3 regions of the Gordonia sp. VNK21 genome follow, and region 2 is predicted to be linked to each of the others. Evidence: predicted binding sites of a transcription regulator. Region 2 holds the regulator's gene; each other region holds the start of a gene.
What was found. Region 2 encodes LexA, which represses DNA repair genes until DNA is damaged. Its sites were predicted from a motif close to CGAACANNTGTTCG; they were not measured.
Positions count from the first base shown of each region.

Region 1: ACJMNC_RS10015 (DUF222 domain-containing protein) is a predicted target of LexA. The motif match lies at 3,933-3,946, and genes of this name have one in related genera.
Region 3: ACJMNC_RS12950 (DUF222 domain-containing protein) is a predicted target of LexA. The motif match lies at 5,014-5,027, and genes of this name have one in related genera.

Region 1 covers NZ_JBJURU010000008.1:10,995-20,548, forward strand. Annotated here, with positions in the region: gene ACJMNC_RS09990 (CTP synthase) at 1-341, shown strand, start outside; gene ACJMNC_RS09995 (NUDIX domain-containing protein) at 338-982, shown strand; gene xerD (site-specific tyrosine recombinase XerD) at 992-1,918, shown strand; gene ACJMNC_RS10005 (alpha/beta fold hydrolase) at 1,935-2,870, opposite strand; gene ACJMNC_RS10010 (NAD(P)-dependent oxidoreductase) at 2,945-3,862, shown strand; gene ACJMNC_RS10015 (DUF222 domain-containing protein) at 4,150-5,880, shown strand; gene ACJMNC_RS10020 (ParA family protein) at 5,970-6,908, shown strand; gene ACJMNC_RS10025 (segregation and condensation protein A) at 6,901-7,734, shown strand; gene scpB (SMC-Scp complex subunit ScpB) at 7,731-8,453, shown strand; gene ACJMNC_RS10035 (pseudouridine synthase) at 8,490-9,509, shown strand; gene cmk ((d)CMP kinase) at 9,506-9,554, shown strand, end outside.
Region 2 covers NZ_JBJURU010000001.1:264,788-274,341, reverse strand. Annotated here, with positions in the region: gene ACJMNC_RS01385 (DeoR/GlpR family DNA-binding transcription regulator) at 1-183, opposite strand, end outside; gene ACJMNC_RS01380 (phosphoenolpyruvate--protein phosphotransferase) at 316-2,016, shown strand; gene lexA (transcriptional repressor LexA) at 2,077-2,796, opposite strand; gene ACJMNC_RS01370 (LysM peptidoglycan-binding domain-containing protein) at 3,164-3,535, shown strand; gene nrdR (transcriptional regulator NrdR) at 3,601-4,068, shown strand; gene hrpA (ATP-dependent RNA helicase HrpA) at 4,086-7,826, opposite strand; gene ACJMNC_RS01355 (aspartate aminotransferase family protein) at 7,886-9,115, shown strand; gene ACJMNC_RS01350 (carboxymuconolactone decarboxylase family protein) at 9,236-9,554, opposite strand, start outside.
Region 3 covers NZ_JBJURU010000011.1:1,888-11,441, forward strand. Annotated here, with positions in the region: partial or broken gene ACJMNC_RS12925 (DEAD/DEAH box helicase family protein) at 1-299, opposite strand, end outside; gene ACJMNC_RS12930 (cysteine hydrolase family protein) at 345-995, opposite strand; gene efeB (iron uptake transporter deferrochelatase/peroxidase subunit) at 1,419-2,699, opposite strand; gene efeO (iron uptake system protein EfeO) at 2,709-3,926, opposite strand; gene efeU (iron uptake transporter permease EfeU) at 3,910-4,785, opposite strand; gene ACJMNC_RS12950 (DUF222 domain-containing protein) at 5,288-6,697, shown strand; gene ACJMNC_RS12955 (DUF5995 family protein) at 6,713-7,870, opposite strand; gene ACJMNC_RS12960 (oxygenase MpaB family protein) at 7,888-9,087, opposite strand; gene ACJMNC_RS12965 (TetR family transcriptional regulator) at 9,157-9,554, opposite strand, start outside.

The DNA.
Region 1 (9,554 bases), on a different contig from region 2:
TCGAGGTGAACAACGCCTACCGCGAGACCATCTCCGGCTCCGGTCTGGTGTTCTCCGGCACGTCGCCCGACGGCACGCTCGTCGAGTTCGTCGAGTACCCGCGCGAGCAGCACCCGTTCCTGGTGGCCACCCAGGCGCATCCGGAGCTCAAGAGCCGTCCCACCCGCCCGCACCCGCTGTTCTCGGCGTTCATCGAGGCCGCGGTGAAATACAAGGCCTCGCAGCGGCTTCCGGTGGAGCTCGACGGCTACGACGCGACCGCTCTGGACGACGGCGCCGTCGACGATGCCGCCTTCGCCGAGACGCCGGCGACCGATCGTCCGGCGGCTGCACCGGAGTGAGCGGACCGGGATCGCACGCGTTCACCGTCACCGGATCGGAGACGGTGTACGACGGGGCGATCGTCGCGCTGCGACGCGATCAGGTGACCATGCCCGGTGGCCGCACCGCCGAACGCGAAGTGGTCGAACACCTCAGTGCGGTCGTCGTTCTCGCTCGCGATGCGCAGGGCCGGATCGCGGTGATCAACCAGTACCGGCATCCGGTGGGGCGCCGGCTGCTGGAACTGCCCGCCGGCCTGCTCGACGGCGGGCCCGGCGAGTCGCCGCTGGCCGGGGCGCAGCGGGAACTGGCCGAGGAGGCCGGGCTGGCGGCGCGCCGCTGGCACACCCTGGCAGACCTGCTGTCCTCACCCGGATTCACCGACGAGGCGCTGCGGGTGTACCTGGCCGAAGACCTCACCGAGGTGCCGCGCAGCGAAGTGGCCGACGAGGAGGCCGATCTCACGATCGACTGGCTCGATCCGGCCGACGCCGTGGCGGCGGTGCTGGCGGGGGAGATCGTCAATGCCAGTGCGGCGGCGGGCATTCTGGCCCTGTACGCCGCCGAGCAGTCCGGGGCGCCGTTGCGATCGGCCGATGCGCCGTGGCGCGACCGGTCCACCCGGTTCGCGGCCCGCCGCGAGTCCGGCGAGCACCCGTAGGAGATCAGCGTGCCGGAACAGGACGTCGCCGAGGTGGTGCAGCGCTATCTGGACCATCTGGTGGTCGAGCGGGGCGCGGCTGCCAACACGGTCTCGTCCTACCGGCGGGATCTGGAACGCTACCGCGACTTCCTCGCCGGCCGGCGGCTGGCCGCGCTGCGGGACGTCGACGAGGCGGCGGTGCGCGACTTCCTGGTGCAGCTGCGCAAGGGCGATCCGGATGCCGGGCAGCCGGCGCTGGCCGATTCGTCCGTGGCCCGGACTCTGGTGGCGGTCCGTGGACTGCACAAGTTCGCTGCGGCGGAGGGGCTCGTCGATACCGATGTGGCCCACGCTGTCCGGCCTCCGAAACCGGCGCGGCGGCTGCCCAAGGCGCTCCCGGTGGACGAGGTGCTGGCCATTCTGGAGGCGGCCGGTGCGGCCGATCATCCACGCGCACTGCGTGATCGGGCTCTGCTCGAGCTGCTGTACAGCTGCGGGGCCCGGATCTCCGAGGTGACCGGGCTCGACGTCGACGACCTGGACCTGGAGGACCGGTCGGTGGTGCTGCGGGGTAAGGGCGGCAAGGACCGGATCGTGCCGATCGGCCGGCCGGCGGTCGCGGCCGTCGACGCCTATCTGGTGCGCGGTCGTCCGTCGCTCGCCAAGAAGGGCGGTCCGGCGCTGTTCCTCAATGCGCGCGGCGGCCGGCTGTCGCGGCAGAGCGCCTGGCAGGTGCTCGTCGACGCGGCCGAGCGGGCAGGGATCGACAAGGACGTCTCACCGCACACACTGCGGCACAGTTTCGCCACCCATCTGCTCGACGGCGGCGCCGATGTGCGTGTGGTGCAGGAACTGCTCGGGCATTCCTCGGTGACCACCACGCAGGTGTACACGCTGGTGACCGTCAACACCATGCGCGAGGTGTACGCGACGGCGCATCCGCGCGCCCGGTAGCGGAATCGACGGCTGCTCAGCCGATCTGCGCGTTCACGAAGTCGATCAGCTCGTGCTCGACGGCGGCGCGCGTCGGCGGCTCGTTGTGGATCTCGTGGCGCACACCGGGATAGACCACGGTGCGGACGTCGCGATTACCGCTCGACCACAGGGCGTTGGCCACGTGGAAGGCGCCCTCGCCGTAGTTGGCCACGGGGTCCTGGGCGCCGGCCAGGATCAGCACCGGCAGATCGGTGCGCACCCGCTCGGCCCAGCCGTCGTTGACCGCGTCGTAGAGGTCCACGAAGTCGCCGACGAAGCGGACCGTCATCGGATCGGCGAGCGCGTTGAGCGGATCGGAGGCGTGATCGGCCACCACTGCCGGTTCCCGGGCGATCCATTCGTTGCCGTTGACGGCGTCCGGGAAGCGCTCGATCATGCCGGTGAACATCGCGCCCATGAACTCCGCACCGGGCTCCTCACCGCGGCCCTGCGCGAGTGCGGCGGCCAGTGCCGGCCGGTCGAGGTGCCGGTCGATACCGACGATCTGGGCGGCGACCCCGCAGAGGGCGAGGGCGGTCAGATCGTCGCCGTGGTGCTCGGCGTAGCTGCGGGCGATCATCGAGCCCCAGCTGTGGCCGAAGACGATGTGGGGGAGTCCGGGGAAGGCATCGACGGTCAGATCGTGCAGGGTGCGTTCGTCGTCGACCACCGCGCGGGCGCCGTTCTCACCGGTGTCCATCCAGACCCCGGAGGCCACCGCGGTGGCGCCGTGACCGGCGTGGTCGTCGGCGGCGACCACGAAGCCGGCGTCGAGCAGGGCCGAGATCATGTGCAGATAGCGACGGGAGTGTTCGCCGAGGCCGTGCACGATCTGGACGATCGCCCGGGGCTGCGTGGCGGGGCTGTAGATCCAGCCGTGGACGGTGTCCCGCCCGTTCGCCGAGGCGAAGGTGATCTCGCGCAGTGCCATGACGAATCCTTCCGGAGAGCGGTATCGACCCGATGGTAGGCGCAGACCCCGGCTGTGCGAGGCATCATGGAGGCATGACCGATGCCCTGCTGACCGTCGCCGTCGAACCCGTAGCCGACCCGGAGGCGGTGGCCGCGGTGGAGGCCTCCGGAGGGGTGGTCACCCACCTTGCCCGGGCCCGGGTGCTCGTGTGGCTGGGGACGCCGGGGGAGTTCCCCGCATTGCCGGACACGGTGGAGTACGTCGCGCTCAAGACCGCCGGGATCGAGGGTTTCACCGCTGCGGGGGTGATCGACGATCGGCGACTGTGGACCAATGCGTCGGGCTTCTACGCCGAAGGGGTGGCCGAGCATGCGCTGGGGCTGCTGCTGGCCGGACTGCGGCAGATCGCAGCGTCCGTCCGCGCCGGGCGCTGGGCCGCAGAGCTGGATCCACGGGTGACGACGCTGCGCGGTTCGACGGTGGCGATCGTCGGGGCCGGCGGCATCGGGCGCGCGCTGGTTCCGCGGCTGAAGGCATGCGGCGCACGGGTTCTCGCGGTGAACCACTCGGGCCGCGAGGTTCCCGGCGCCGATCAGGTGCTGACACACGACCGGCTCGACGAGGTGTGGGCGGCGACCGACCACGTGGTGCTGGCCGCACCGGTGACCGCGCAGACCCGGCATCTGGTGAACGCTCGGGTGCTCACCGCACTGCCGAGGCATTGCTGGATCGTCAACGTCGGTCGTGGCCCGCTGATCGATCAGGCCGCGCTGGTGGACGCGGTGGAGGCCGGTGAGATCGCCGGCGCCGCACTCGATGTGACCGATCCCGAGCCGCCCGCCGACGACGACCCGATCTTCTCGTCGGAGCGCATCATCGTCACCCCGCACATCGCGAACCCGTCGAGCGGTCTGACCCGGGAGATGGCACCCTTCCTCACCGAGAACCTGCGCCGCTTCACCGCGGGCGAGGAGCTGATCGCGCGGATTCACGCCGGCCGCGACTACTGACGGGCACTATCGGGACATGGGTTTGACCTGCAGGAACACCGACAAAACAATCATTTGAGATTTCTTCAATCGAACACTTGTGCGAACTTATATCGCGGCGTAGATTGGAACTAGAGAGCGAACATCATGGTGTTCGTCTGGCGCTGTCGGGGGAGGTGTCGATCGTGGGTTCGGGTCCGGTTGACGGTCATGATGTGCGTGGTGGGTGGGAGTGTGCGGATCTGTCGGTGATCGGGTTGGTCGGGGCGTGTGAGGCCGATGGTGAGGTGCAGCAGGCCGCGGATTGGATGACGTACGTGCAGACCGCGACGCGGGGTGAGTCGTTTCTGGCGTGGGCGAAGTATCGGGGTGCGGCGCAGATCTGTGATCTGGTGCAGGCCCGGTTCTACGACGAGTACACCGCCGCGGCCGATCGCGGGGACCTCGACCGTCAGCGGCGTCGTGAACTGGCGGCACGGGTGTGTGACCCGTACTCGTCGACCGCGGCCCGCCTGGCCGTGATGCTGCGCATCTCCCAGCGTGCGGCCGAAACACTGTTGGACGAGGCGCTCGCCGCGAGGGATCGGCTGCCGTTGGTGGCCGGGTTGTTGCGTGCCGGAGTGCTGACGGTCGGGCAGTTCCAGCGTGTGGTGGCACGTACCGCGCTGGTCGACGACCCTGTGGCGATGGCCGCGATCGATCGCCGGTTGGCCGAGGTGCTCGGTGAGGGCGGCCCGGGGACGACCGGCCGGCTCCAGCGGTTGGTGGATCGGGTGTTGATGGTCTGCGATCCCGAGGCGATCCGCCGCCGTGAGGACGCCGCCGCAGCGAAGAAACGGGTGACCTCCCGGCCCCTCGACGGTGGTCTGTCGGCGCTGACGGTGACCGCTTCGGCCGAGGACGTGGCCTTGGCGATGGCCGCACTCGAGGCGTTGATCGCCGGGGTGTGCCCGAACGATCCACGGACCAAGGCCCAGCGCCGGTCGGCGGCGGCCACGGCCCGGCTGCGCGGGGTCGCGTTCACCTGCGAATGCGGTGATCCGGTCACCTGCACCGCAATGCTGGACGATCAGGCGGTGTCGGATCGGCAGGCGCGGATCGTCATCCACGTGATCTGCCGCCGAGAGACCCTCGACGGCGGTGCCGGGCCGGGTGTTCTCGACGGTCACGGCCCGATCTCCGGCCGGCACGTCCGCGACCTCGCCCAACGCCCCGACACCCGCCTCCGGCCCCTGAACCTCGACGACATCACCGAACCCCACCCGGACGACCCAGATAGGGGCCGCTCAGACGGGGACAGCTCAGACGGGGACGGCCCGCACTGGGGTGACGACGCGTTCGACTCCGGTCTCGAACGGCTCCTCGACGCGGCGATCGCGTCCTACCTGCACGCGAACACCGGCGGCGGCCCCGAACAGCGAAGTACACCGCGCCCCGACACCCCGGCACCACGCCGGGGCGATAGCCCACACCCGCAGTCGGTTCGGCTGGCCGCGATGGCCCTGCCCAGCGACCCGTACCGGCTGGCCACGACCGCCGAGGTGGTGATCAGGTTCCTGTGGGGCACCTGCACCGTGCCCGGCTGCGACCGCCCGGCATGGGCGTGCGAACTCGACCACACCACCGAATACGACCAGCTCGACCCGGCCGCGGGCGGACCGACCTGCCTGTGCAACATCGCCCCGAAATGCCGGTTCCACCACGCCCTGAAGACCTTCGCGCACGACTGGATCGACGACCTCTACCCCGACGGTGACACCGGCCACTATTGGACCGAAACCACCACCCCCGAACAGCACTCGGCACCCAAACCCGCCGAGAACCAGTGGCTCTTCCCCGAACTGACCCACCTGCACTGCCGCCACCAGAGCATCGCCACGACCACACCCGAATCCCCACCCCGGTCTCAACCACAGGCCGGTGACAGGCTCAGCCCCACCCGAGCCAAACACGCCTGGCGCCGCCGCGAACGCGCTCGACTCCGTCGCAACCGGCGCCTCGCCGCCGAAAGAAGCGACACCGGCCCACCGCCGTTCTGACGGGTGCGCCTCATAGGGCCGCGCCACCGCCGTGACTACCATTAGGGTGATCACGGGCGCACGGATGCCGTCCGCAGTCGCAGAAGGCGATGACCTCGCCGGGGAGGAGCAACGGACAGGTGAGCGGAACGACGCCCGAAGCCGCCGGTCAGCTGCCTCTCGGTGATGCTCCTGCCGTGCCGGAACTCGGTCCCACCGGCCGCCCGTACCGCGACGTTCCCGATCCGCTGCCGCGTGACAAGCACGGTCCGGCCAAGATCATCGCGGTCTGCAACCAGAAGGGCGGCGTCGGCAAGACCACGTCGACGATCAACCTCGGTGCCGCACTGGCCGAGACCGGTCGCCGGGTACTGCTGGTGGACCTCGATCCGCAGGGGGCGCTCTCGGCCGGCCTGGGTGTGGCCCACCACGAGCTCGAAGAGACCGTCCACAATCTGCTGGTGCCGCCGTATGCGAGCACCGACGACGTGCTGCTGAGCACCCGCGTCGACGGACTGGATCTGCTCCCGTCCAACATCGATCTCTCGGCCGCCGAAATCCAGCTGGTCAGCGAAGTGGGGCGCGAACAGGCGCTGGCCCGCGCACTGCACCCGGTGGCCGACCGCTACGACTACATCCTGATCGACTGCCAGCCGTCGCTCGGCCTGCTCACCGTCAACGCCCTGGCCTGCTCGGACAATGTGCTCATCCCGATGGAATGCGAGTACTTCAGCCTCCGCGGGCTGGCACTGCTCACCGACACCATCGAGAAGGTGCGCGACCGGCTCAATCCGCGTCTGGAACTCGGCGGCATCCTGGTGACCATGTTCGACGCGCGGACCCTGCACTCCCGCGATGTGATGGCACGAGTCGTCGAGGTCTTCGGCGACGCCGTCTTCGACACCGTCATCAGCCGGACGGTGCGCTTCCCGGAGACCTCGGTGGCCGGCGAGCCGATCATCTCCTGGGCCCCCACCTCCAACGGCGCCAAGGCGTACCGGAACCTGGCTCGCGAGGTCATCGCCCACAACGAGCCGCGCGGTGACTGAGCAGACCTCCCCGGAACAGGCTGGGCCTGCGGCGGTGCCCGGCACCTTCGAGGTGAAGCTGACCAACTTCAGCGGCCCCTTCGACCTGCTGCTCAACCTGATCAGTCAGCACCGGCTGGACGTCACCGAAGTGGCCCTGCACGTGGTCACCGACGACTTCATCGCCTACACCAAGGCGCTCGGGGCCGAGGCCGACCTGGAGCAGACCACCGAGTTCCTGGTGATCGCCGCCACCCTGCTCGATCTGAAGGCGGCGCGGCTGCTGCCGTCCGGCGAGGTCACCGACCCCGACGACCTCGAACTGCTCGAGGCCCGCGATCTGCTCTTCGCCCGGCTCCTGCAGTACCGCGCGTACAAGCAGGTCGCCGCCCTCTTCGGTGAACTCGAAGCCGCTGCGCTGCAACGTTATCCGCGTGCGGTCTCGCTCGAAGAGCGCTTCGCCGAGCTGCTGCCCGAAGTGGATCTGGGGGTCGACGCCGGACGCTTCGCCGAGATCGCCGCCGCAGCTATGGCCCCGAAACCGACACCCACCGTCGGCCTCGATCATCTGCATGCGGCGAAGGTGTCGGTGCCCGAACAGGCCAAGCGGCTCTCCCAGCTGCTCACTGCCGCGAAAGGGGAGTGGCTCACCTTCGGTCAGCTGGTCTCCGAATGCGCCAACGGACTCGAGGTGGTGGCCCGCTTCCTGGGGCTGCTCGAGCTGTACCGGGAACGGGCCGTGGCCTTCGAACAGCCCGAGGCGCTCGGCGAACTCAAAGTCGGCTGGACCGGTGACCGCGACGTGCAGGACATTGAGCTCGACAGATCCGAGGAGGAGTACGGATGACCGAGAACGAGACCGGAACACAGTCCGACCGGGAAGCGGCCGAACCGACCCTCGACGAGGCGGGGGCGCTCTACCTGGACGACCGCGAGCTGCGTTCGGCGCTCGAAGCCGTTCTGCTGGTGGTCGATTCGCCGATCTCCACCGAGGAACTCGCCGTGGTCACCGACCAGGACCGGGTACGGGTGCGCGCAATGCTCGACACGATGGCCGCCGATCTGACCGAGGCCGGCAGCGGCATGGACCTGCGCTTCGCTGGCGACGGCTGGCGCTTCTACACCCGCGCCGACTACGCGCCCTACGTCGAACGGCTCCTGCTCGACGGAGCCCGCTCCAAGCTCACCCGCGCCGCTCTCGAGACCCTTGCGGTGATCGCCTACCGGCAGCCGGTCACCCGCGCCCGGGTGAGCGCCATCCGCGGCGTCAACGTGGACGGCGTCATGCGCACCCTGCTCGCGCGCGGCCTGATCAGCGAGGCCGGCGCCGACGAGCAGACGCACGGCACCACGTACGCGACCACCGAACTCTTCCTCGAACGACTCGGCCTCGCCTCACTCGGCGAACTGCCCGATCTGGCGCCGCTGCTGCCCGACGTCGACGTCATCGAGGACCTCGGCGACGAGATCCTCGACGACCCGCGATTCGCCAAACTGAGTGCTCAGACGGCAGAATCGACGGAGGACACTGCGGCCGAAGCTCTGGCCGACGCCGACGAGCAGTGATCCTGCAGTGATGTGAACACAACTTAAGGACATTCCATGGGAACCGCTAGCCGAGACGGCAGACCGGGACACGGAGACGGGCGCAAGCGCTCGTCCAGCAAGAATATGAAGACCGCCGGCGGCAAGGGCCAGAAGCCGGCAGGCAAGGGTCAGAAGACCTCAGGTCAGGGCCGCAATCAGCAAGCATCGACCCGAAAGCCGCACCGCAAGGGTTCGCGGCCGAACGTCGAATCCGGCAAGGTCCGGCTCAACAACGCCAAACCGGCACGGCATCAGGCACCCCGTCACGACCTCGTCGACGGTGACGGCGCCACCTACGTCTCCGACGGCATGCGGCTGCAGAAGGTGCTGGCGGCGGCGGGTGTCGCCTCCCGGCGCGGTGCCGAAGAACTGATCGCGGCCGGCCGCGTGGAGGTCGACGGCCAGATCGTCCTCGAGCAGGGCCTGCGCATCGACCCGAACACGGCGGTCATCAAGGTCGACGGGGCCCGCGTGGTGGTCGACGAGACCAAGCAGTACCTGGCGCTGAACAAGCCGAAGGGCGTCCAGTCGACGATGAGCGACGAGCAGGGCCGCCGCTGTGTCGGCGACCTCGTCGCCGAGCGCGTGATGGCCGGTCAGCGGTTGTTCCATGTGGGTCGGCTCGACGCCGACACCGAGGGGCTGCTGCTGCTCACCAACGACGGGGAACTGGCGCACCGGCTGATGCACCCGTCCTACGAGGTGCCCAAGACCTACCTGGCGACCGTCCGCGGGCAGGTGCCGCGCGGCCTGGGCCGCCGCCTCCGCAGCGGTATCGAACTCGAGGACGGTCCGGTCACGGTCGACGACTTCGCGGTGCTCGAGATCCACGAGGGCCAGACGCTGCTGCGGCTGACCCTGCACGAGGGGCGCAAGCACGTGGTGCGCCGGATGCTCGACGCCGTCGGCTTCCCGGTGCAGCGGCTGGTCCGCACCGACATCGGGGTGGTGGCACTGGGCAACCAGCGTCCGGGCAGCCTGCGGGTGCTCGACAGCAAAGAGGTCGGGGCGCTCTACAAGGCGGTGGGTCTGTGACCGTCGACGATCCCATCCAGACGCCGGTGCGGGTCATCGCCATCG
Region 2 (9,554 bases):
CACGTCGGTGCGGACTGCGCCGCCGTGCACCCGGGTGACCTGACCGGCCTGGGCCAGTACGGCCAGGTCGCGCCGGACGGTCTCACCGGTCACGTCGAAGCGGTGGGACAACTCGGCCACGGAGACCCGGCCCCGCTCGCGAACCTCGTTCGCGATGGCCTGCTGCCGTTCCTCCGCGTACATTCCACCGTCCTGAGTAGAGTCCTGGTTGACGGGGTCCCGTGCCCGAATCAACACTGTCACATCTGTATTTACATTGATTTCTGTGGAAATGTGCGGTTTTCCGCCGACTCGCTGAACGAAAGGCCCAAGAGCATGCAGTCCGTCGATCCCGCGCACACCTACGGCGCCGACCCGGTCGTCACCGGCACTCCGGTCGTCGCCGGACTGGCCTACGGTCCGGTCATCCGGCCCGGCGACCGGCCCGAACCGGACCTCGGCGACGCCGCCACCATTCCGGAGGACGACCGCGACGCGGAGAAGGAACGGCTGGCCGCCGCGGCCGACACCGTCGCCGGGAGGTTGACCGAGCGGGCCTCCCGCAGTTCCGGTGCGGCGGCCGAGGTGCTGGCCGCCACCGCGGGTCTGGCGAAGGATCGGGGCTGGCTCGGTGCGGCCGGCAAGCTCATCGGAGACGGCACTCCCGCCCCGGCCGCCGCCGCCGCGGCCACCGAGCAGTTCGTCGAGATGTTCACCAAGGTCGGCGGTCTGATGGCCGAGCGGGTCACCGACCTCAAGGACGTCCGCGATCGCGTCGTCGCGGAACTGCTGGGCCTTCCCGAGCCGGGTATCCCCACCCCCGACGTCCCGTCGATCCTGTGCGCCGACGACCTGGCGCCGGCCGACACCGCAGGTCTCGATCCGGGCCGCATCATCGCGCTGGCGACCCGCCTCGGTGGGCCGTCGAGCCACACGGCGATCATCGCCCGCCAGCTCGGCATCCCGTGCGTGGTGGCCATCGCCGATCTCGACCAGGTGCCCACCGGTGCAACGGCTTTCGTCGACGGAGGCCTGGGAACGGTGGGGGTGAATCCGGATGCCGAGGCGGTCTCGGCGGCCGCCCGCGCCGCCGCCGAACTGGCCGAGCGCGCGGCGGCGTGGCGCGGCCCGGGACGGACCGCTGACGGCCACGAGGTGCTGATCCTGGCCAATGTGGCCGACGGTGCGTCCGCGCGCAGCGCGGCGGAGCCGGGAGTCCTCGAGGGCGTGGGGCTCTTCCGCACCGAGCTCGCCTTCCTCGACCGTGCGGACGAGCCCTCGGTGGCCGACCAGGCCGAGCTGTACCGGGAGGTCATCGATGCCTTCCCCGGGCAGAAGGTGGTGATCCGGACCCTCGACGCCGGCTCGGACAAGCCGCTCAAGTTCGTCGACCATCGGGACGAGGCGAATCCGGCGATGGGGGTGCGCGGCAACCGCATCATCGCGCTGCACCCGGAGATCCGCGAGCACCAGCTCGACGCGCTGGCGCAGGCCGCGGAGGGCGACCGGGCCACCCCCTGGGTGATGGCCCCGATGATCGCCACGGTGGCCGAGGCCCGGGAATTCGCCGGCCAGGTCCGCGCGCGCGGCATGATCCCCGGTGTCATGGTGGAGGTGCCCTCGGCGGCCATTCAGGCCGACAAGATCCTGGCCGAGGTGGACTTCGTCTCGATCGGCACCAACGACCTGACCCAGTACACGATGGCCGCGGACCGGATGTCCCCGGAACTGGCCTCGCTCACCGATCCCTGGCAGCCGGCCGTGCTCAGTCTCATCGAACGCGTCGGTGCCGCCGGCGCCGCCCAGGGCAAACAGGTCGGGGTGTGCGGCGAAGCGGCCGCCGATCCGCTGCTGGCCTGCGTGCTGGTGGGCCTGGGCGTGACCTCGCTGTCGGCGGCCGCGAAGGCCGGGCCGGCCGTGGGTCTGCAGCTCGGCTCGGTGACGCTCGACCAGTGCCGGGCCGCCGCCGCTGCGGCGACGGCCGCGGACAGCGCACAGGCGGCCCGGGACGCCGCGCGGACCGCGCTGAGGAACTGAAATCCTGACGGACTGAGGGACTGAAGTCCTGACGGACTGAGGCCCTGACGCGCGCCGCCGTCAGACTCGGCGCATCACCGTGACCACCTTGCCGAGGACGGCGGCGTCGTCGCCGGGGATCGGCTCGAAGTGCTCGTTGTGGGGCATCAGCCAGACGTGGCCGTCGACCCGCTTGAAGGTCTTCACGGTGGCCTCGCCGTCGATCATCGCGGCGACGATGTCGCCGTTCTCGGCCACGTTCTGCTGGCGGACCACCACCCAGTCGCCGTCGCAGATGGCCGCGTCGATCATCGACTCGCCGACCACCCGGAGCAGGAAGAGCGAGCCCTCTCCGACGAGCTCCTTGGGCAGTGGGAAGACGTCCTCGACTGCCTGCTCGGCCAGGATCGGCCCGCCCGCCGCGATCCGGCCCAGCACGGGGACGTACGCCGGTGCGGGCAGCTGATCGTCGGATTCGGCGACCGCCGCCGCGCCGCCGGACGGCGGGGTGCGGTTGTCGTCACGGACGTTGACCGCCCGCGGACGGTGAGGATCGCGTTTGAGCAGACCGCGGCGCTCGAGGGTGCGCAACTGGTGGGCCACCGAGGACGTGGAGGTGAGGCCGACGGCCTCGCCGATCTCGCGGATGCTCGGCGGATAGCCGCGCTCACGCACCGAACTGCGGATGTACTCGAGCACCTCGCGCTGCCGCTGGGTCAGTGAGGCTTCGAGGGTGGCCGTCGACAGCTCCGGACCGTCGGCACCGGCCGGGATATCGCTGTTGCTGGGACCGTCGGTCATCGTGCGTCCTCTCCTGGTGGTGATATCGCCAATCTAGTCGGCTCGGTCACAGATTTCAAACAATTGTTCGACGTGTTGCAGACAATGTCCGAGGGGTGGTGTTTACTATCGAACAAGAGTTCATCGAACACCTGAACGATAGGAGAAGGCGATGACGCAGAGCGTGCTCCACCGCCCCGCACAGACCTCGGGATCGGCTGTCGAGGCCGTCATGACCTGCGATGTTCCCCGTGTCGCCGGCCCCGCGCCGGTGCGCCGGACGGACGTCGAACAGCCCTGCCGGCCGACCGGACGCCGGCTCGAACGGCGCCGCGGAACCGCCCGCACGGCCCGGATGTCCCCCGACCGGGGGACTCGCGGGGGCGGTATGGATGTTCGATCGGCGGATTCGAACACCGCGCCGCCGGTGCGTGCCGCGGTGGGCCGCCCGGTGCGGCCGTCGGCGCAGATCGTGCGGCGCCGGCGCTGGGCCGCCGGACTGCTCGCCGGGGTGGTGCTCGCCGGGCTGGTGTGGGTGCTGGCCCTGGTCGGCGGCCAGGCGCAGGAGGCCGCCACCGGTACGCCGAGCGTCACCGAAGTGGTGCACGTGCGCAGCGGGGAGTCGCTGACGGCACTGGCCCGGCGGATCGCTCCGGATCTGCCGCCGTCCGGGGTGATCGATGTGGTGCGGGAACTCAACGATCTCTCCTCGGCGGGACTGCGTCCGGGGCAGGCCCTGGTGGTGCCGCGGTACCGCTGAGGCCGCGGAACCGGGAGGGGAGTGCCATGCGCTGCGCCGGGTGCCGCACGGGTAGGCTGGAGGCCATGCGCTGCCCGTTCTGCAAGAACGACGACACCCGAGTAGTCGACTCCCGCGCGTCCGACGATGGGCTGGTCATCCGGCGCCGGCGATCCTGCAGTGCCTGCGGGCGCCGTTTCACCACGGTCGAGTCCGCAGTGCTGGCCGTGGTCAAACGCAACGGGGTCACCGAGCCGTTCAGCCGCGAGAAGGTGATGAAGGGGGTTCGCCGGGCCTGCCAGGGCCGCGCGGTGGACGAGGACGCCCTCGCCAAACTCGCCGAAACCGTCGAGGACGCCGTCCGCGCCTCCGGATCGGCCGAGATCCCGAGCAACGAAGTGGGACTGGCCATCCTGGGGCCGCTGCGCGAACTCGACGAGGTGGCCTACCTCCGGTTCGCCTCGGTGTACCGGTCGTTCGACTCGGCCGACGACTTCCAGCGCGAGATCGACGATCTGCGGCGTGACCGCGCCGGACGCACACCGGCGAGCTGAGTCCGGCCGTCGGGCGGTCAGCGGAAGGCGTCGATCTCCTTGACGACACGCTTCTCCGAGATCGGCCCGTCGGTGCCGAGCTGCTGCGCGAACAGACTGACCCGCAATTCCTCGATGGGCCAGGCGATCTGCTCGCTGAGCGCCTGCTGCCGGCCCTCGGGCAGTTGCGCCAGCCGCTGATTCCAGTGCGCGAAGACGCGGTCCAGCACGGCCATGCCGGCCGCGTCTCGTGCCGTCGAGCCGGGCAGCGACTCCAGTCGCAGCCGTGCGGCCTGCAGATAGCGTGGCAGGCTGCGCAGCCGGCGTAGCGGGGTGAGTGCGACGAAGCCGTCGAAGACCAGTTCGCCGAGCTGCTCGGCCACGTCGTCGGCGGCCGCCGAACCGGATCGGGCGTCGATCGCCCGGCGCAGTTCGGTGGTCTCCCGCAGTGCGGTGACCGCCAGCAGGAAATACTCGGGGGCGGCCTGGCGGACCACCGGTGAGAGCTCGTCGCGCAGTGCCGCGAACTCCCGTGGCTCGCGCAGCCCGGCGACCTCGGGACGTCGGACCAGTTCGTCGGCGATGGCCCGGCGGGTACAGTCCGCCAGCAGAGAGTCGTTGTCCGGGTAGGGATTCTGGCTCAGTGCCAGCTTGTCGGCCGGCGGCAGGCCGTTGACCAGCTTACGGCTCGGCGGGCTGATCGCGATCTCGAGAAGCACCTGGACGGACGCCGCCACCCCCGCATCGCGGGTCGCGGCCGAGGTCCGGGCGAGCCGACGCACGCCGTCGCCGGCCGGGGCCAGCCCCGGAAAGGTCACCACCTGCTGGCCGGCGACCGTCTCGGTCTGCTGCTGGGCGAGCGTGCCGATACCGTCGGCGGTCCAGTCGCGGTACACCACGGTCTCGGCGGCCGGAGCCGTGCGCGGAGCGAAGTGCTGCTGCAGTGCGGTCAGGTCATCGTCGCGCCGCAGGATCGCGCCCTGATCGTCGACCACGGCGAAGTGCATGCGCAGGTGGTGCGGCAGGGCGTCGACGCGGAAGTCCTGGGGGCTCAGGCTGGTCCGGGTGATCTCGCTGAGCCGCTCGGCGAGTGCGGTGCGCAGCGGTCGGGTGCGCGGAGCCAGGCCGTCGAGGGCTAGTTCGGCGTAGCGCTGGGCCGGGGAGAGCGATTTGCGCAGCCCCTTGGGCAGTGACTTGATCAGCGCGGTGGCCAGCTCGACGCGCAGGCCCGGAACCAGCCAGTCGAAGCCGGTCGGGGTGATGTGTGCGAGCAGCGGCCGGGGGATGAGTACGGTGACGCCGTCCTCGGGTGTGCCCGGCTCGAAGTGGTAGGCCAGTGCCAGGCGGGTGGCGCCCTGCTGCCAGGCCTCCGGGAAGTCCTCCGGGTCGGGGCCGTCGTCCTGCCGGAGATCCTCGGCGTGCAGGTTCAGCAGGGCGGGGTCGGTGCGGGACGCCTTCTTCCACCAGCTGTCGAAGTGGCGGGCGGAGACCACCTTCGCCGGGATGCGCTGCGCGTAGAAGTCGTACAGGGCCTCATCCGAGAGCCGGACCCCTGCGCGCCGGGCGCGATGCTCGGCCTCCTCGGCGTCGGCGAGGACCGAGGCGTTGTGCGCGAAGAAGGCGTGACGGGTGCGCCACCGGCCTTCGACGAGTGCGGCCTGGATGAAGATCTCCCGGGAGGTCACCGGGTCGATGGATCCGTAGTTGACTCGCCGGCCGGTGACCAGCGGGACACCGTAGAGGCTCACTCGCTCGACGGCGGTGACAGCGCCACGGCGGGTGGACCAGGCCGGTTCGCTGTAGCTGCGGGTCACCAGCTCGCCGGCGAGCTGCTCGACCCACTCGGGTTCGACGGCGGCGACGGTGTGCGCGTACAGCCGGGAGGTCTCCACCAGCTCGGCGGCCATCACGAAGCCCGGCGGCTTCTTGGCCAGCTCCGAACCGGGGAAGATCAGAAACTTGGTGCCGCGGGTGCCCAGATACTCGCGCGATTCTCCGCGCCGCCGGTCCTTTCCGGAGGCCGCCGGCGACGATGCGCCGTTCTTCGCGTCGTTGTGGACCCGGGCGCCGACGTTGGTGAGCAGGCCGGCCAGCAGCGAGCGATGGATCGCGTCGGCGTCGATCGCGGTCTCTGGCACCTCCCAGCGCAGATCCTTGACCGTGCGCCGGAGCTGGCGATGCAGATCCGTCCACTCCCGGATGCGCAGATAGTGCAAGAAGTTCCGTTCACACCAGCGACGGAAGGCGTTGCCCGACATCGCGTCCCGCTGCTCCTGAAGGTACGACCAGAGCTTGAGCCGGCTGAGGAACTCCGATCCTGGCACCGCGTACTCGCGGTGTGCCGCGGCGGCGGCCTCCCGCCGGTCCGCCGGGAACTCGCGCACATCGGGCAGGGACAGTGCGGCGACGATCACCAGCACGTGATCGAGACAACCGTTGTCGCGGCCGGCGACGAGCATCCGGGCCAGTCTCGGATCGATCGGCAGCCGCGACAGAGTGGTGCCGACCGGGGTGAGATCGGCGGTCGCCGAATCGATGCCGGTGACCGCGCCGAGTTCGGAGAGCAGATTCATGCCGTCGCGGATGGCGCGGGCATCCGGCGGCTGTACGAACGGGAAGTCCGCGACGTCACCCAGCCGCAGCGAGAGCATCGACAAGATGACGGCGCCGAGGTTCGACCGGAGGATCTCCGGATCGGTGTACTCGGGCCGGGCGTCGAAGTCGTCCTCGGTGTAGAGGCGGATGCAGATGCCCGGCGCGACCCGGCCGCAGCGTCCGGCCCGCTGCCGTGCGCTGGCCTGCGAGATCTTCTCCACCGGCAGCCGGGTCACCTTGGTCCGGGTGGAGTAGCGCGAGATGCGGGCGGTGCCCGCGTCGATCACGTAGCGGATGCCCGGAACGGTCAGCGAGGTCTCGGCGACGTTGGTGGACAACACGATCCGGCGGCCGTCGGAGGGAGTGAAGATCTTCTGCTGCTCGGCCACCGACAGCCGGGCGTAGAGCGGGACGATCTCGGTTCCGCCGCCGGTGCGGCGTTTGAGGGCGTCGGCGGTGTCGCGGATGTCGCGTTCAGTGGGCAGGAAGACCAGGATGTCGCCGCGCTCCTGTGACCACAGTTCGCCGACCGCCCGGTCGATCGCAGCGATCTGATCGAGATCCGAGTGCTCGTCGTCGTCGGTGCTCAGCGGTCGGTAGCGGACCTCCACCGGATAGGTGCGCCCGGAGACCTCCAGGATGGGGACCTGCTCGTCGGGGCCGGCGAAATGCCGGGCGAAACGATCCGGCTCGATGGTCGCCGAGGTGATGATCACCTTGAGATCGGGCCGCCGGGGCAGCAACCGCTTGAGATAGCCCAGCAGGAAGTCGATGTTGAGACTGCGCTCGTGCGCCTCGTCGATGATGATCGTGTCGTACCGGCGCAGCAGCGGATCAGTGGAGATCTCGCGCAGCAGGATTCCGTCGGTCATCACCTTGACCGCGGTGCGCGCACTGGTCTTGTCCGAGAAGCGCACCGCATAGCCCACCAGCTCGCCGAGCTCGGTGCCGGTCTCATCGGCGATCCGGCGTGCCACCGAGGTCGCGGCGATCCGCCGGGGCTGCGTGTGGCCGATCGACTCCCGGCCGAGCTGCAGGCAGATCTTGGGCAGCTGCGTGGTCTTGCCCGATCCGGTCTCGCCGGCGATCACCACCACCTGATGCGCGGCGATCGCCTCGGCGATCTCGTCGCGGCAGGCGCTGACCGGCAGTTCCGGTGGAAAGGTGAGGGTGGGCCCAGGCATGATTCTTTCCAGTCTATCGTCGGCCCGCATCACCCCGGGGGACGTGTCATATTGGACACATGGGTTCTCTCTGGCACGGCTTCGCCGACATGGGCGCCGTCACTGCGCACGGTCCGTTCGTCTTCACCCGCGGTGAGGGGACGCGCGTCTACGACGCCGACGGGCGCGAGTATCTCGATGCGACCGCCGGACTCTGGTTCGCCAACGTCGGGCACGGACGCGCGGAGATCGGTGAGGCGGTGGCCCGTCAGCTCTCGACGCTGGCGCACTACTCGAACTTCGGGGACCTCGCCGCCGATGTGACGATCGACCTGGCCGAGCGGATCGCTGCCATCGCGCCGGTGCCCGGGTCCAAGGTGATGTTCACCTCGGGCGGCTCGGACTCGGTGGAGACCGCCGTCAAACTGGCCCGGCGCTACTGGGTCGAGCGGGGCCGGGAGAGCAAGCGGATCATCGTCGGGCGCAGCAAGGCCTACCACGGCATGCACGTGGCCGGGACCTCGCTGGCCGGCATCGCGGGAAATCACGACGGCTACGGCGCCGAGTTGATGGCCGACACGGCCACCGTCGACTGGGACGACGCCAAGAGTCTGCTCGGGTTCATCGAGCGGGTCGGCGCCGAGAACATCGCCGCCTTCATCGCCGAACCGATCATCGGGGCCGGCGGGGTGTATCTGCCGCCGGAGGGATACCTGCGCGAGGTCCGGGAGATCTGCCGGGATCACGACGTGCTGTTCATCGCCGACGAGGTGGTGACCGGTTACGGGCGGATCGCCGGCCGCGAGTGGTTCGCCTCCGGACGGTTCGGTCTGGAACCGGACATGATCACCACCGCCAAGGGTCTCACCAGCGGCTACCTGCCGATGGGGGCGATGATCGCCGCCCCGTGGGTGGCGGAGCCCTTCTTCGCCGGTGGTGTGTGGTGGCGTCACGGCTACACCTACGGCGGGCACGCCGGCGCGGCGGCGGCGGCGATGGCCAATCTCGACATCATCGAGCGTGAGGATCTTCTGGCCGGGGCCGCACGGCTCGAGGGCGATCTGGCGGCCGCCTTCGCCCCGCTGACCGAACTCGATGCGGTCAGCGAGGTGCGGACCGGTCTCGGCGCGGTGACCGCGGTGCAGCTGGCCGATCCCGCCGCCGGTCCGGCGATGGTGACCCGGCTGCGCGAGTTCGGGGTGTCCACCCGGGCGGCGGGACAGGGAGCGCTGCAGATCTCGCCGGCCTTCGTCATGAGCACCGCCGAGGTGACCGAGCTCGCCGGCCGCTTCCGGGCGGCCCTGTCCTGAGCCCGCCGGGGCACGGGCCACGCCCGGCCCCTGGGAGAATGAGGGAGCCCCCGCCGGGATCGCCGGTGGGGGCTCGCACTCACGCTGCCTTGGTGCGGGCAGCAGGTCTGTGGCGGGAGGTCAGTTCAGGGTCTCCGCGATGGTGATCGCCTGACCGACGCCCTGCACGATCGAGGCCACCTTGAGGGCCTCGAAGACGGTCTCGCGGTCGAGGCCGGCCTCGCGCACCACGTTCTCGTGGGCGGCGACGCAGTGCTCACAGCCGTTGATCGCCGAGACGGCCAGCGACCACAGTTCGAAGTTCGCCTTCTCCACGCCGGGGTTGCCGATGATGTTCATCCGCAGGCCCGGGCGCAGGTCGTCGTACTTGCCGCCGAGGAAGCCGCGGCCGCGGTAGAAGACGTTGTTCATGCCCATGATCGACGCGGCGCCGAGCGCC
Region 3 (9,554 bases), on a different contig from region 2:
GTGCGATCCCGGACTCCCGGCCCTGCCGGCCGCTGCAGCCGTAACAGCTGCTGAGCCGGATCAACAATCGTTGCCTCGCGCGCTTCCAGGAGCTCGAGAATCGCATTCGCTCGCGCGATGCGTTGAGCAGGCTCTTTGATCCCGGACAAGACCTGCGCCACGATCGTGCCGACGTGCCGAGCAAATACATGAGCCTGGTCGGCCTTGTCGACGTCTCCAAAGCCGGGGAGCAGTTCGGTACTCTGTAGCCGTTCGCTGAGCTCCTCTGTAACAAGGTCTTCGAAGATCCCCTCTTGCATGCGGTTAGTTTGTCACCTGCCACTGACAGTGAGGGAGCCTGGCGCTCAATTAGGGAATGGTCGACGGTGCACAGCGATGGGAAGCTGGGAAACAGTTGCACTGATATTCACACCGATCAGTTCGAGATCGGACAAGCGCTCGGGCGTCACCTGTGACGTTGCATCCGTAACGAGCACGGCTCGATAGTCACGCTCGGAGGCGTCGAACAGGGTGGCGCGGGGACAGTTCGGGAGATTGCAGCCGGCAACGACGACGGTGTTGACCTCCCAATAGTGCAGAAGGTCGTCGAGCTTGGTGCGATAGAAGGCGGACCAGCGCGGCTTGTAGAGGACGACTTCATTCTGAGTGAGGTGCTGGGCCTCGCCGGAGCGGAGGAGGGGCCAGTCGAGTGTGACGGCGTTGGGAAGTAGAGCTTCCGGGATGTCGGCGCCGGGGGAGTCGGGGGCGACCATCTGCGCGCCGGCCTCGATGGCGGCGCGGCGGACGAGATCGACGTCGCTCTCGCCCGGCTTGTATGCGCGGACCACGTGGACTATCGGCAGATCGGTGTCGCGGAACTCGGACAGGAGCGCGGCCATCGCCGGCAGTCGTTCTTCGGTGCCGGGGATGGCGCCGTCGCCGAAGACGAAGTCGTTCTGGACATCGATCATCAGCAGAGCGCTGCGGGTGTAGTCGGGGCTCAGGTAGTCGGGCACGGAGTCAGTGTCGCAGGTGGAACAGCGGACGGGCACCTGCATTTCCTGGACTCGACGACCGCGGTGCGCCGTCGGCCACGGGCGTCCGCGGAAGCCGCGTGCGAGTAGGTCCGAGCCGTACCCGCCGTGGCCGGCGGTGAATCGTCCGGACTGCGACCGCACGCCGGCGACGTCGATCTTCGGGTAGTCGGGCGTGGGCCTCGATACACCCGCCTCGTTCCTCGGCGGGCACTCGGCCACCAAGGGGGGAGGCCTCGGCGGGCGGTCGGCCAGCAACGGGGGAGGCCTCGGCGGGCGGTCGGCCAGCAACGGGGTAGGCCTCGGCGGGTGCTCGGCCACCAAGGGGGAGGCCTCGATACACCGGCTCCTTCGTCGCCGGCACTCGGCCACCAACCCTTCGGCAGGCGCAGGGAGCGACGAGCGCTAGGAGAAGAGGTGCTGGCCCCAGTATTCGCCGTCCTTCAAGCCCGGCGGGATGGCGAAGTGGGCGGAGGCGTTGGGGATGAGGTACTCCGTGAGGGCGTCTTTGCGTGAGACGTCGTGCTGCATGGGGATGAACTGCTTGTGGCTGTCGCGGTTGAAGGCGATGAAGAACAGTCCCGCGTCCAGATGGCCGAAGCCGTCGGATCCGTCGGTGAAGTTGTAGCCGCGCCGCAGGATTCGCACGCCGTCGCGGTTCTTCGGGTTGGTCACCGCGATATGAGCATCCTTGTAGATCAGCGGCACCCCGCCCGAGGTGACCTGGAAGTCCGGGTCGTCGAACTCCTTCTCCTGTCCCAGCGGCGCACCCTCACCCTTTGTGCGCCCGATGATCTGTTCCTGCTCAAGCAGATTCGCCCGGTCCCATGGTTCGATGTCCATCCGGATCCGGCGCGCCGCCAGATACGTCCCACCGGTCATCCACTGCGCGGCCGCCGGATTGTCCTCCGGCTGCACCCACACCCACTGGTCCAGGACGTCCTTCTCATCCGACCGCATGTTGGCGGTCCCGTCCTTGAACCCGAACAGGTTCCGCGGAGTGTCCTGATCGCGCGTCGTCGACGAGGTCCGGCCGAAGCCCAGCTGCGACCAGCGCACAGACACCACCCCGACACCGATCCGCGCCAGATTCCGCACCGCATGCACGGCCACCTGCGGGTCGTCGGCACACGCCTGAATGCAGATGTCCCCGTAGCTCCGCAGCGGCTCGATCTTCTCCGCCGCGAACGCCGGCAGATCCGTCAACCCAGCCGGCTTACGAGCGCCGATCCCGAAGCGGTCCTTACGATCCGGATACGCGGCACTCGGACCGAACAGTCCCGGACCGAAACCGATCGTCAACGTCAGATGCGCCGGCTTGAGCCCCAGCGCCTCCCCGGTGTCAGCCGGCGGCGTGTAATCGCCCAGCCCCACCGCACCATCCGGCTCGGTCTCCTCACCCCGGGTCATCCGCTCGGCGGCCACCGTCCACTTCTGCAGCAGCTCGACCAGCTCGTCACGCGAATCCGTCACCACGTCGAACGCCGCGAAATGCAGACGATCCTGTGCGGCCGTGACGATTCCGGCCTGCCGCTCACCGCGGAACGGCACGGTCTGATCACCGCCCGGATCCTCGTCACGCCCGACGGCCATCCCACCGGCGAACCCGCCGGCGACGCCGGCGGCGGTGAGCCCTACGCCCATCGCCCCCAGCATCGTCCGGCGGGAGACATTGCGATCAGTCACGAGATCCCGTCACTTCTGCATGACGATTCCCGGAACCTTCGACAGGGTGGCCGAGAGAGCGTCGATCTTGTCCGACAGTTCCTTGCGCTTGGCCTCGGGCACCTGGTCGTAGGTGACGTAGCCGTCGCCCTCGCGCAGCGTCTCGATCGCGCTGCGCACATCGGCGAACTGCGCGGTGATCTTGTCCATCAGCGCCTGATCGTGCTGGGAGATCACCGGCTGCAGTGACGCGATCAGCGTCTCCGCACCGTCGACGTTCGCGGCGAAGTCCCACAGGTCGGTGTGGCTGTAGCGATCCTCCTCGCCGCCGACCTTGGTCGCGGCGATCTCATCGATCAGCGCCTGCGGCCCCTGCACAAAGAGCTGCGTCTCGAAGTCGAAGTCCGGCTTGTTCACCTCGGTCTGCAGGCGCTTCACATTCGCCAGCAGTTCGTCGCCGGCCTTGTCGATGTTCTCCTTGGTGTCCGACTTCTTCGCGTCGGCGGCGTCGGCCGGCGCGATCTGGCCCGGGGCGTCACCCACCTCGTCGGCCTTCGGCGGCCACAGGTAACGCTCCAGCCGGTGGAAACCGGTGAACGGCTGGGCGCCGTCCTCGGTGTCGTCCCACCGCATGTCGACCGCCGGGTCCAGGTCCTGGAAGCTCTCGGCCACCGGCTCGATCCGCTCGTAGAAGGTGCGGGTCTGACCGAACTCGGCGCGCGCCGCATCCAGATCCCCGCCCTTGACGTGCCCGACGAAGGTCTCGGTCTGGGCCACCAGACCGTCGACCTGCTTGCGCACGTAGCTCAGGTAGTTCTGCTTGGCGGCCTCCACATCGGCCGGCGCCTGCGTCTTCTCCTTGACCTCACCGGTCACCTTGAGCTCCTGGCGGATACCGGTGCCCACCATGCCCGGCTTGCACGCCACCTCGTAGGTTCCCGGCTCGGTGATCTCGGCGGTCACCCGGCCCTTGAGACCCGGACCGATGTTCTCCACCTCGCCGAGCACCCGGTTGTTCTTGCCGTACACGTAGAACTCGGTCACCTTGCTGCCGTTGTTGGTGACCTCGAATTTCACTGCGCCGGTGGTGGCCTCGTTGGTCTCCAGGGTGCACTCGTCATTGGTCGAGGTCACCCCGATCGCACCCTCGCTGGCGCTCTTGGACTCACACGCGGCCAGGGCCAGCGGGGTCGCCACTGCGACACCGAGAACCACTCCGGTGCGCAGGTAATCAGACAGCTGTGGCATGAGGAATTTCCTTTCGATTGACCCGACCACGCAGAAGAAAAACAGGAGTGACGACGACGATGTACGCGATCCACGCGCCGACCTGGCCCCACGTCGGCGCCGCCTCGAAGTTGAAGACGCCCTTGAGAACCGATCCGTACCAGGAACTCACGTCGTACCAGTCGGTGATGTCGTAGGCGATGTCGCCCACACCCGGCAACCACCCGTACACCTGCAGCGCATGCACGCCGTACGACAGGATTCCGGCGGCGACGAAGATCAGGAACACACCCGTATAGGTGAAGAACTTCGTCAGGTTCAGCGTGATGGCGCCGAAGTACATGAGCACCGCCAACAGGGCCGCCACACAGATCCCCAACAGCAGACCGATCAGCGGCCACACCCCGCCCGAGACGCTCTCCGCGTAGCTCACCATCAGCAGCGCGGTCTCAAATCCCTCCCGGCCCACCGCCAGGAAGGCCAGACCGAACACCGACGGACCACCGATCGCCATCGCCGACGACAGCCCCGACTTGAGGTCACCGGAGATCGATTTGGACGCTTTGCGCATCCACAGCAGCATGAACGTCACCATGCACACCGCCACCAGCGAGGCGATACCCGCGATCAGTTCAGCGCCGAGCGTGGAGATCGTGTTGGCGCCGAACTGGATCACCAGGAAGGTGCCGACGGTCATGGCCAGTGCGGCGATCACGCCGCCCCAGATCCATTTCAACGCATCCCGGCGGTCCGACTTCACCGCGAAAGCGACCAGGACCATTACGACAATTCCGGCTTCGAGGCCCTCTCGGACCCCGATGAGGCCGCTCCCGAACATCTGGGTGCCGACCGATGGCGTGCTGTTCGCGAGGAACTCCATGCGGTGTTTGTCTCCTGATTTCTATGCTTAGGAATACCTAAGCTCAACAAAAATACACCCGGCTGCGGCGATCACACAGCGTTCGTGTCGGAGCCCCTCGCCGACTGCCTCCGGGGGAGCGCGTGCGCGACTTCTTCGCCGCGGTGAAAGTGCCTGTTCGTCGAGGTAGGGGCGTTGCTGCCGGGCATGTGAGAGTCCCGGTGACGAAGCTTGAGGAACGCTTAAACTCGCACTTGTGTTCGAACATATCGTGAGGTAGATTGGGATTAGTTCGGGGGTCTGACGCGATGCGGGGGAGCTCCGGCCAGCTCACTTCGGGTGGGCGTGCGTCGTTTGAGAACTTCACAGTTTTTCTGGTGGTGGCCGCCCCGCAAGGGAGAGTCGGGGCGGCCACCGCGCCACCCCGACCCGCGGCCGATCGTCACGGGTGCCGGGGCGCTGATTCACGCCCGATTCCGCCTCGCCGGCACCCTCCGGCGGATACCGGAAGGGAGTCCCGCCGATGGATTCCACAGCCCTGTCCTCGTTCGCCGATCTGCTGATCGACGATCTCACCCGCACACCTGCCACCAGCTCCATATCCGACGACGCCACGCACCGCGGCGCCCTGTCCGACGAGCCCGGCCCACGTTCGCTGGCTCAACTGCTCGACGACCCGCGGCCGGTGCTCGACGAACACGAACTGCTCGCGGTGATGACCGTCGCCGTCCGGCTGCGCAACACGGTCGACCACCTGATCGCCGCGGTGACCACCACGATCGAAACGCGCGGCATCCCCAAACGCAAAGGCCTCAAGTCCGGCGCCGACATGCTCACCGCACTCGGTGTCGCACCGGCGGCCGCCCACCGCGCGGTCCGCGTCGGGCGCACCCTCGAGTCCCTGCCGGACCTGGCCGGACATCTGCGCGACGGTGCGCTCAGCATCGACCACGCCGACGCCGTAGTGAAAGGCCTCGCGCACATCGCCACCCGCGCGTCCGTCGACGACGATCAGCGTCGTGAACTGGCCCGTCGCCTGACCCTGCAGTCCACCCCGGCCCAGATCGCGGACCGGGCCCGCGAGCTCGCCATAGAACTCGCACCCGACGCTCCGGCCGGCGACCGGATCCCGGTCGCCGAAGACCCCGCGCTCAACGCGCTGAGCCTGCAGCAGAACAGCGAAGGCCGGGTCCTCGGCTCGATGGACCTCGATGTGCTCACCGCCGAAGAACTGCACGCGGCACTCGACCCGCTCTGCCGCCCGGTCCCCGAACCGGACGGCTCACCGGACCCGCGGTCGGCGACGCAGCGCCGCGCCGATGCGTTCGGACAGATCATCCGCACCTACCTGTCCGGCTCGCAGCGGCCGACCTCCGGGGGAGTGCTGCCGCACGTCACCCTCATCCGGCCGGCCCGGAACTGGCTGCCCGCCGCCGAACCGGACCGCGACGGCACCCCTGCCGACGGCCTCGCCTCCAGCACCGACCGGCTCGGTTTCACCGGACCGATCAGCGTCGACACCGCCGACTTGATCTCCTGCGACGCAGTACTCTCCGGCGTCCTCGTCGACGACCATCACGCTCCGCTGGACGTGGGCCGCGATCACCGGCTGTTCACCCCGAAACTCCGCAAGGCCCTCGCCGTCCGCGACGGCGGCTGCGCCTTCCCCGGGTGCGGGCGTCCGGCCTCCTGGTGCGACGCACACCACATGGTGTCCTGGCACGACGGCGGCGACACCTGCGTCGACAACGGCGTCCTGCTGTGCCGCATGCACCACACCATGGTTCATCAGCGCGGCTGGACGGTGATCCTCGGCCACGACCGGCACCCCTGGTTCGTCCCGCCGGTCGATCAGGCCCACCCCGAACGCCCCCGGCCCCCGTTGCGGTCCAACGCCCGGCGGACGCTCACCGACCTGCCCTACGCCGCCTGAACCCGGTGCGCGGCTTCAGTGGGTAGACCGGGCGTCCACCAGTTCGCAGGCGGCGGCGAAGGCGCGCAGGCGATGCCGTCCCACGTGGTAGCCCCGTCTGGCGAGCAGCTCGTCGCGCACCCGCGGATGGACGCGGCCGGCCAACGGTGTCCACCACGGCTGGAACCGGCGCGGCAACTCGGCGAGCAGCCGGTCGGACGCGGCCGAGAACACCGGCGCCAGGCGCAGATAGTCGGGTCGGAAGGCGCGCAGGTCGCGGCCCGGGTAGCGCCGGACGTGCACCTCGCTGAGGGCGCGCGGCAGATCGACGTCGATGTGGGCGCTCACTCCCGCCAGCAGCCCGCCCACCACCGGCCGGGACGGCCGCCGGCCATCGGTGCTCTCACACAGTGCCCACGCCCGCTGCCAGGCCGGTTCGCACTCGTCGCCGGACTCGAAGGCCGTCAGATTCCGTGCGAAGTAGTCGTGAAACACCGGGATCAGCGCCAGCACCCAGTCCGGATTGGCCAACTCCCGATCGGTGCGGGCGGTGCGCATCATCTCCTCGGTCACATACTGATACACCCGGGCGAACCACTGCTTGTTGTCGCCGGCCGCGGCCAGCCGGTCGGCCGTCGCCCGCTGCGCGGCCAGCGACTCCTCCGCGGCCGCCAGCAGGCCCGCGGTCCCCTCCGGGCCGGGCCGAACCGGCGCATCGGTCGGCGGAATCGAATCCGGCTGCGGGGCAGGGGCGTCGACGACGACCAGCGCCAGCGCATCGAGCGACTCACCGACCTGCCGGCCGATGGTCCGGGCCGCCACCCGCGATGCCACGGACGAGAGCAGACTCAGCTCGACGGTCCACGTGAGCCGGCACCGCCCCTCCGGAAGCGCGGTGAGCTGCTGCTCGCCGCGGTGATCGAGCAGCAGCGGCCCGCCGTCGTGCACCCGGTAGACCAGCCTGCGCGGAAACTCGGACCACTCGATCACCTCATGCAGCCGGGCCTTCCCGCGACCGGGCAGGGTGACCGTGCGCAGCGCTCCGGTGCCGTCCGGACGATCGCCGATACCGTTGTCGGCCACTGTGATCGGGGCCGTCGACCACCGGTTCATCTGCTCCGGATCGGTCAGCAGCGGCCACAGCGCCTGCGGCGTGCACGACAGTTCGCGGACGAGCTGGAAACGGGCCTTCATCGTCTGCTCCTCCGGGGTCAGGCGACGGTGTAGCGGTCGGCGAGCGTCGGATCGGCCAGATTCAGTCCCAGCCTCGAGGTCACCAGGCGCAACTCGCGCTGCGCCACATCACGGTCCGAGCCCAGCAGCCCCATCGTGCGCAGCACCTCACGCGAACGCACCACTGGCCGGGCCAGGACCACCACATGCTGCAGCCGCGTCCGCCGCAACCCGAGCGCCGTCGCTACCTCGGGCTCCACCCAGCGCGACGAGACCGCGGCGAACAGCACCCGCAGAAACGGCCGGGTCGCCACGTGCACCGCCGTGTTCAGCGGACCCGGCAACCCCAGGTCGGTCTGGTAGCCGTCGTGCAGCAGCGCGTCCACCAGAACCTTCGCCTGCTCGTCCGGCTCCATCTGGAACGCGGTCGCGATCTCGTAGATCAGCTTCGCGTCCCGGTAGCTGCGCGGCAGCAATTCCTCGTCGACGCCCATCACCCAGCCGATCCAGCGCCACAGGTGCGTGATCGCCTCGAGCTCGGCCGCCGAATACCGCAACCCCATATCCCGGGCCACCCGCAGCGGCAGCGCCAGAAAACCGGCGGTGATGGTGAACTGGCTGTACGTCTGATTGATCGGGACATCCCACTGCTCGGTATCCCAACCGGCCCGCTCACACAACTGATGCCGCACCATCGCGTGCACCAGCCGGATCCGCAGCGTCTCCACCCAGCCGGGCGCACCGACGGCCATCATCTCCGGTGCCGTCGCCAGCGCCACCCACCGTCCGGTCGCCTGCACCCGGTCCCACGTCCCCGTGGTCAGCCTCCCGGTCTCCACCAACGGCCGGGTGAAGCCGCGCGCCTGATAGCCGTAGATCAGCGACTGATACAGCGTGGACGACTGCAGCGAACCGAATCGCCACCACGCATTCGCCCCCGCTCGGGCCAGCTCCGGATCGAACCACGACGGCGGACTGCCCGCCGCGGTCACGAACTCGGCCAGCGCAGGCGGCAGACCCTCGACCCGGTCCGGCGCCTCCAGCGCCGCCGTCGTCCGCTGCCAGCCGAGCCCGTCCGGCGAGAACAGCTCGGCGACCACCGCGTCGGCGGCCCGATCGCCGACCATCAACCCCGCCGCCATCGCGTCGACCTTCTCCGGATACCGCTCGCGCATCTGTGCCCAGTTCTGTGCGCCGGTGATCCTTCCGGCCTGCGCGGGTGTCGGACGACCAGTCATAAAAAACAGTCTGTCTTTTACGGTGGCACGGGTCAAGCCTGGGGAGTGCGGCGCGTCGGCCGCAGACGTTCAGGACGGCGACTGCCGGCCCGCTCCGTCGAAGCCGGACCAGATCAGTGCCGTCAGGTGCTCCACCAGCTCGTCCCGGCCCACCTCCCGGGTCTGCGCCCACCAGCGCACCGCCGACGACACCGCGCCCACCAGCCCGCGCGCCCAGGTGGCCGCCGGCGCCGGATCCAGCCCCCGCGCCCGGAAGCCGTCCTCGAGGATCTCCGCCAGCGACGAGGCGATGAACGAACGCCGCCCCTGCCGTCCCGACCGGTTCTCGTCGTGCCGATCGAGCATCGTCGCCAGATCCGGGTTCTCGTCGAACCACGCCGCGAGCACTTCCACCGACAGCCGGGTCTGCTCCCGCGGATCCTCGACCTGCCGGGTCACCTCCCACAGCCGCTGCACCACCTGCTCGG